2 regions of the Pseudocitrobacter sp. 73 genome follow, and region 2 is predicted to be linked to the other one. Evidence: riboswitches for the same ligand, from Rfam matches in the RefSeq annotation. Region 2 holds a riboswitch; the other holds the start of a gene.
The links. Region 2 has a riboswitch for thiamine pyrophosphate ahead of tenA (thiaminase II). Riboswitches for the same ligand answer to the same signal wherever they lie in the genome.

Region 1 (4,079 bases), on a different contig from region 2:
GCCCGCTTCAAAATAGAGCCCGAGGCCCATTGCATCCGGGATAGTCAGAATATCGGAGAACAGAATGGCCGCATCCAGCGGGTAACGGCGCAGCGGCTGAAGCGTGACTTCGCATGCCAGCTCGGCGTTTTTGCACAGGGACATAAAATCCCCGGCCTGGGCACGGGTCGCTTTATATTCCGGTAAATAGCGGCCCGCCTGGCGCATCATCCAGACAGGGGTGACATCTACAGGCTGACGCAGCAGCGCACGCAGGTAACGATCGTTTTTCAGTTCGGTCATTTTTCCATTCCTTGAGCTCTTTCACGCCAGTGTAACATGAGTGTCACTCATACTCTGCCCGGCAGAGTGCGACAGTATCTTCAATGAGTCGACGGGCGACAGTTCCCGGCGGCGGCAGTAGCGGTAAATCGTCATAGCGATACCAGTTGGCTTCCAGCAGCTCTTTGGGGTCGATCACGATCTCGCCGCTGTCATACTCGGCCATAAACGCGGTCATCAGTGATTGCGGGAACGGCCACGGTTGGGAGGTGACATAACGCAGGTTTTTGATTTTTATACTGCTCTCTTCCATCACTTCGCGCGCGACGGCCTGCTCCAGTGTTTCGCCCACTTCAACGAACCCGGCCAGCACGGTGTGTACGCCGTTGCGATGACGGGTATGCTGCGCCAGCAGGATGGTGTCATCGCGACGAATGGCGACGATGATGCAGGGCGCGATTTGCGGATAGTAGCGTTGGCGACAGTGGTCGCACAGCATCGCCCATTCGGTTTTGCTGGGGTGCATGGTATGCCCACAGTAGCCGCAGAATTTATGCGAGCGGTAGAACTCCGCCAGCTGCACGCCGCGCCCGGCGAGTTGAAACAGCCCGGCATCCTGGTCGAGAATTTGCCGCAGCGAGCCCATATCATGGCGACGCTGTTGCTGAATCAGCCATACCGGCGAGCCTTGCCATTCACCCATCAGCAGCGCGCGTTGCCCCGCCAGATCGAAATTTCCCGCTTCGCCCCAGGGTAATTCTCCGCCCGGCAGCCATAATTTTTGCTCATGGCTGACGACCCACCAGCCGATGTCTAATTTTTCAATTATACGATCCATATCTATTGCACTACCTTTGCTTCACTGGCATGTTATTTACATTATCGTTACATCTTAGTGCGCAGTCTTTAAACCCACTTGTGCGGAGTCAATCACATGTTAAACCAGCTCGAAAGCCTGACGGAGCATGTTGGAGGCAGTAACAAACTGGTCGACCGCTGGCTCAACATACGCAAGCAATTGCTTGTCGCTTATTCCAACCTGATTGGGATTAAGCCTGGCAAAGAATCGTTTATACGGCTGAATGAAAAAGCACTGGATGATTTTTGTCAGCGACTGGTGGACTACCTCTCCTCCTGCCACTTCAGTATTTATGAACGCATTCTCCATAAATTGGAAGGCGACGCCGCGCTTTTAACGGCCACTAAAATCTGGCCCAAGCTGGAAGCCAACACCCAGGTGATTATGGACTACTACGATTCCAGCCTTGAAACCGCTATTGATCACGATAATTGCTTTGAATTTCAACAAGCATTGTCGGATATCGGCGAGGCGCTGGAGGCACGTTTTGTGCTTGAAGATAAGCTCATCATGCTTGTGCTGGATGCCATGCACGAGAACGCCGGGATCAAACGTCCCGCTTGAGATTTTACGCATTAACGCGTAGTTTACATTCATTGTCCCATTGATGGGGCTACATCTTGTCGGAGTGCCACGTGTGAAAACACAGGCTGAGACCGTTAATTCGGGATCCGCGGAACCTGATCAGGCTAATACCTGCGAAGGGAACAAGAGTAATTCAGTTTTATGCCTCTGCCTTCACGGGCGCTGTGCATTCATTACTCCATCCGTCGTCTGACAAGCCATATCCTTTTTTATTTGGTATGCGCTATGTCTACAACAAAACTGACTCGCCGCGAACAACGCGAACAGGCTCAACGCTTTATCGATACTCTGGAAGGCACCGCTTTCCCTAACTCGCGCCGTATTTATCTCGCAGGTACACAGCCTGGCGTACGCGTGCCGATGCGCGAAATTCAGCTTAGCCCCACGTTTATCGGCGGTACCGAGGACAACCCTCAGTACGAAGAGAACGAAGCGATCCCGGTGTATGACACCTCCGGCCCTTACGGCGACCCGGCTGAAAAAATCGACATCCGCCAGGGCCTGGCAAAGCTTCGCCAGCCGTGGATTGACGCGCGTGCTGATAGCGAAACCTTAACGGCGCGAAGTTCCGCCTATACTCAGGCTCGGCTCGCGGACGAATTCCTCGACGAACTGCGCTTCAACGGCCTGCTAACGCCAAAACGCGCATGCCCCGGCAAGCGCGTCACTCAACTCCATTATGCTCGTCGGGGAGTCATCACCCCGGAAATGGAATTTATCGCCCTACGTGAAAACATGGGGCGCGAACGTATTCGCAGCGAAACGCTGCGCCAGCAGCATCCGGGCCAAAGCTTCGACACGCTGTTACCACAAAACATCACCCCTGAGTTTGTCCGTGCCGAAGTGGCAGCAGGCCGGGCGATTATCCCGGCCAATATTAACCACCCGGAATCGGAACCGATGATCATCGGGCGTAACTTCCTGGTGAAGGTGAACGCCAATATTGGCAATTCCGCAGTGAGCTCCTCCATTGAAGAAGAGGTGGAAAAACTGGTGTGGGCAACGCGCTGGGGCGCCGACACGGTGATGGACCTCTCCACCGGGCGTTACATCCACGAAACCCGCGAGTGGATACTGCGCAACAGCCCGGTACCCATCGGCACCGTGCCGATCTACCAGGCGCTGGAGAAGGTCAATGGGATCGCAGAGGATCTGAGCTGGGAAGCGTTCCGAGATACGTTGCTGGAACAGGCCGAACAGGGCGTGGACTACTTCACCATCCACGCAGGCGTGCTGCTGCGTTACGTACCGATGACCGCCAAACGCCTGACCGGTATTGTGTCGCGCGGTGGCTCAATCATGGCGAAATGGTGCCTCTCTCATCATCAGGAAAACTTCCTTTATCAGCACTTCCGTGAAATTTGTGAAATCTGCGCCGCCTATGATGTATCGCTGTCGCTGGGCGACGGCCTGCGTCCCGGCTCGATTCAGGATGCCAATGATGAAGCCCAGTTTGCCGAACTTCACACATTGGGCGAACTAACCAAAATCGCCTGGGAATATGACGTGCAGGTGATGATTGAAGGGCCCGGCCACGTGCCAATGCAGATGATCCGCCGCAATATGACCGAGGAACTGGAGCACTGCCACGAAGCGCCGTTTTATACGCTGGGGCCGCTCACCACCGACATTGCGCCAGGCTACGACCATTTTACCTCCGGGATTGGCGCGGCGATGATTGGCTGGTTCGGTTGCGCGATGCTCTGCTACGTCACACCCAAAGAGCACCTTGGCCTGCCTAACAAAGATGATGTGAAACAAGGTCTTATCACCTACAAAATCGCCGCCCACGCAGCCGACCTGGCAAAAGGTCACCCCGGCGCGCAGATTCGCGATAACGCTATGTCGAAAGCACGCTTTGAATTCCGCTGGGAAGATCAGTTTAACCTGGCGCTCGACCCCTTTACCGCTCGCGCCTATCACGATGAAACGCTGCCGCAGGAATCGGGCAAAGTGGCTCATTTCTGCTCGATGTGCGGCCCCAAATTCTGCTCAATGAAAATCACCCAGGAAGTTCGCGATTACGCGGCAAAACAGGCCGCAGAGACCGGGATGAACGAGATGTCCGGTCAGTTCCGCGCCCGGGGTGGCGAACTCTATATCCCTCAGGAGAATTTATAATGTACCAGCCTCATTTTCCCGCGGTTCCTTTCCGTTTAGGGCTTTACCCGGTTGTTGATAGCGTGGAGTGGATCGCACGTTTGCTGGACGCGGGTGTTCGCACAATTCAGTTACGCATTAAGGACAAACATGACGACGAGGTCGAGGCCGATGTGGTTGCCGCGATTGAACTTGGTCGTCGCTATAACGCACGTCTGTTTATTAATGACTACTGGCGCCTGGCGATTAAACACCAGGCTTATGGCGTGCATCT
Region 2 (4,079 bases):
TTCCGCCGAACCAACCCATTCGCCAATGATGGCGCCGATGGGCGCAACGGCTGCCGCCATGCGCAGGCCGGAACCAAAGGCAGGTAGGGCAGCCATTAACTGCACATGACGAAGCAGCGCCCAGCGTGACGCTCCCATGGTGCGGGCCAGGTCGAGATAATCGCCACTCACCCGGCGCAAACCGTCAAACAGCGCCGAGGTGACCGGGAAGAAGATAATCAACACCGCCATGGTGACCTTAGCGCTCATACCAAACCCAAACCACAGCACCAGTAGCGGAGCGAGGGCGAAGACCGGGATCGCCTGGCTGGTTAATACCACCGGCATTACCCAGCGCTGAAGACGGGGAGAAAAGACCATGCACAGCGCCAGAATCGCTCCAAGCAGTACACCAATCACCAGGCCACTGGCGATTTCCGATAGGGTGATCAACGTGTGCCAGCCGAGGTAACGACCATTGTCGTGCAGGGCCTGAACGACCGCCGTGGGTGAGGGCAGCAGGAATGACGGGATAGAGCCGAGCGTCGCCAGCCACCATAACCCCACTAAGCCTGCAAACAGCGTCATCCCACGCCAGATACGTGATAAGAAAATCATTGTGCCCCCCGAATGAGTTGTTGCATAAGCTCACGTTGGCTCTGGATAACCAGAGGATCGTCAAGCTCGCGTGGCGGTAGGCCAGCCATTACGTGGGAGGCATCGATGCCGCCAGGATGTTTCGCCAGAACCAGAATGTGATGACTCAGGCGGCAGGCCTCTACGGGGTCGTGTGTGATCAGTAACACGGTACGGTCAGCCAGCAGTTCCGCCGCCAGCGCTTGAATCGTGGCGCGGGTAATCGCGTCCAGCGCGGAAAATGGCTCATCCATCAGGACAATAGGCTGCTGTTCGTAGAGAGTTCGGGCGATGGCGGCGCGCTGGCGCATCCCGCCGGATAACGTCTGCGGAAGGGCGTGGCCATAACTGCTTAGCCCAACACGCTCAAGCAGCTCTTGCGCCCATTCGCGATCGGCTTTTTCTCCGCGTAAACGTGCACCCAGGCAAACATTCTCTTCAATGGTTAACCACGGATAGAGCAGATCGCGTTGCCCCATCCAGGCGATTCGGCCTGCAAGCGGGCGACCATTTTCATCCGTCACGCTACCCGATGTGGGTGCGGCCAGCCCGGCGACAATGCGCAGCAGGCTGGTTTTACCCACCCAGCAAGGAGACAAAATGCCCTGCCGGGAGAGTCACGTTCAGGTTCTCGAATATTGTCTTTTTGCCATAACGCAGCGTAAGATCTGTCAGCCTGATCGCGGGGGATTCATTCACTGACTTCATGATTTCGCGTTCAACCCCATTTGCCAGAACGCGCTTTCCAGCCGGGTGGCGGTGGTGAAGATAGATGAAAGTTCAGCGATACGGCTTTCTCCCCCGCGCTGGGCCGCCAGATTTTCAAATAGCGTCAGAGAGGCTTGTACGCCTGCCAGATAGTCCTCATCACCATAGTTCCGGATCCACGGCGCGTAAGGATTACCCTCAAAGACGGTCGCCGGATCGTTGAGCAGGCGCAGGCCTATTTCCGCATAGCCTGCCACGCACGGCATCAGTGCGGTGAGCAGATCAAGCACATCGCCAGAATGCCCCACATCCAGCACGTAACGGGTGTAGTTCACCGTTTCGGCGGCTTCTTCGACCTGCGTAACGTCGGACTCCGTTAATCCCCATTGCTGGCAGTAGCTGATATGTAGCGGCAGTTCATTGAGAATGGCATTCAGTGATGTCGTCGCCGTGCGCATCTCCGGTAGGTTTTGCAGTTTGCTCACCAGCAGTGCGTAGGCGCGGGCGAAATGAACTAAAAACAGGTAATCCTGGGTGAGGTATCGGCGGAACGCAGGTTCAGGCAGGGTGCCATCACCCAACTGCTGGACAAATTCGTGCGCGACGTAATCGTGCCAGTGGTGATCCGCCAGCATACGAAGGCGTCCATAAAGACCGGTTTCAAACAGGGGTAAAGACATAGGACCTCCAGTCAATAAATGGAGATCCGGGCGCAATGAGGGAAGAACAGGAATTGGCTGTGTAAATAGATGGCTAACCCGTCCCTTCGCTGGCATGACCCAGATCAGGTTCTAAGGGTTCGGCTTGCGCCATCTCAGCCCATTACTGGACACCCCTCGGACAGGAGGTTTTATACGATATTTTTTCTGTGAATACAACGAGGGGGGAACGCTTACCGGAATGACTTCCAGCAAGCGTGCTGTTATCAGGCTTTAGGAATGCGTAAAGTCTGGCCGGGATAAATTTTATCCGGATGAGAAAGCATCGGGCGGTTGGCTTCAAAGATTTTGTTGTACAGATTGGCATTACCGTACACATTTTTGGAAATCGCGCTCAGCGTATCGCCGGACTTCACGGTGTAGTAGGTGGCTTCATCCGCGCTATCGGCAGCGGTGATGTTATTCTCAACTTCACTGACGCCGGCAACGTTACCGACGGCGACCTGAATTTTCTCTTTCTCTTCCTGGGTTAGCCCATCACCGGTGACGCTGGCTTTCCCGTCGACGACCGTCACCTGAACTTTATCCGCACCCGGAATATTGAGTTTCTTTAAATGCTCGGTAACTTTTTCGCCCTGGTCCTGATGCGAATCCGTCAGTTTGTCCCACAGTTTTTCACCTGCTTCTTTCACGAAGTTAAACAGTCCCATATCCGTTCTCCAGTAAAGAATGTCAGGGTAAGCATAGCAGATGAGGTGCGCGACGCCGGGTTTGCGTCGCGCACAAAAGGCGGGATTAATGGCCCCAGCGGGTTTTCAGATAATTCACCGCCTGGCGGGTTTGCGGTTGATTGAGATTATCTTCGCGGAACAGAATCGTCCCGTTGATTTCCGGGATTGATTCATTGAGATCGATCTGCTTACTCAGCTCGGGTACACCGCCATTCACCGCCCAGTCAGGTTCTTTTTTCGACGGTTCGCCCACTTTATACAGCGCCACGCCAATATACAGCCGCGTTTTGGTCGGTTTCACCACATCCGCCCACCATTTCGCCAGCACATCATAGCGCGCGGCATCGCGGGCAAATGGCCAGTAGAGCTGCGGGGCAATGTAGTCCAGCAAGCCCTGTTGCACCCAAAGACGAGTATCGGCATAAGACTCATCGTAGGCGGCCGCACCGCGCGTATCTGACCCTAAAGGATCGTGCGAGCGGTTACGCCAGACGCCTGCCGGGCTGACGCCAAACTCGACGTCGGGCTTCAGCTGCTTAATGGTGCGTGAAACCTGCTCGATAAGCTGTTGCGTGTTATGGCGTCGCCAGTCGGCTTTTGACGCATATTGCTGGCCATACTGCCGCCAGGTCTGGTTATCGTTAAGCGTTGAGCCGGGCGTTTCGGTATAGAAGTAGTCATCAAACTGCACGCCATCGACCGGATATTTTGCCACCACTTCCGCCACAACACTGGTTATCCAGTCGCGCGCTTCCGGGATTCCGGGGTCAAGGACGAAGCGATCGCTTGATGTGCGGATCCAGTCGCGATGCAGGACAAAAATACTGGCGGGCTGCTGTGAGAGCGTGCGATTCAGCTCAGCTACCGTTGATGGTTTGGTGTTGGTTGTCACCCGGTACGGGTTAAACCAGGCATGTACTTTCATGCCGCGCTTATGGGCTTCATCCAGCATAAACTGCAATGGATCGTACCCGGGGTTCTCGCCAATCTTGCCGGTTAAGGTATCGGACCACGGCAAAATTTTGGAATCCCACAGGGCGGTGCCATCGGGTTTTACCTGGAAAAATACGGTATTGATACCGAGTTGTTTCAGGTTATCGAGCTTTGCCGTCAGCGCTTCTTTCTGTTTATTGATGCGAATGGCGGGGCTGCTGATATTGACTGAGTTAACTGGCGGCCAGTCGAGCCGCGAGACCGTGGCCAGCCAGATACCGCGCATCGGTTCATTACTCTGCTGCGTTTTACCGGCGGGCTTTGATGTGTTGCCTGGCGATGTAACAAGTGAACTCGGTGGCTTAGACGAACAACTGACAACAAGTAATGCCGCGGCAACCAGCGTGCCTAGTTTTTTAACCTGAGTGACCGG

Region 1: linked by a shared signal. The riboswitch ahead of thiC (phosphomethylpyrimidine synthase ThiC) and the one ahead of tenA (thiaminase II) in region 2 are both predicted to bind thiamine pyrophosphate.

Annotation. Positions count from the first base shown of each region.
Region 1 is NZ_VTZO01000036.1:6,531-10,609, forward strand. Features, by position in the region: gene hemE (uroporphyrinogen decarboxylase) at 1-282, opposite strand, end outside; gene nudC (NAD(+) diphosphatase) at 326-1,099, opposite strand; gene rsd (sigma D regulator) at 1,196-1,684, shown strand; TPP riboswitch at 1,735-1,844, shown strand; gene thiC (phosphomethylpyrimidine synthase ThiC) at 1,931-3,826, shown strand; gene thiE (thiamine phosphate synthase) at 3,826-4,079, shown strand, end outside.
Region 2 is NZ_VTZO01000011.1:21,377-25,455, reverse strand. Features, by position in the region: gene F0Q32_RS13370 (ABC transporter permease) at 1-597, opposite strand, end outside; partial or broken gene F0Q32_RS13365 (ABC transporter ATP-binding protein) at 594-1,323, opposite strand; gene tenA (thiaminase II) at 1,320-2,003, opposite strand; TPP riboswitch at 2,068-2,170, opposite strand; gene lysM (peptidoglycan-binding protein LysM) at 2,249-2,692, opposite strand; gene F0Q32_RS13350 (glycoside hydrolase family 10 protein) at 2,778-4,079, opposite strand, start outside.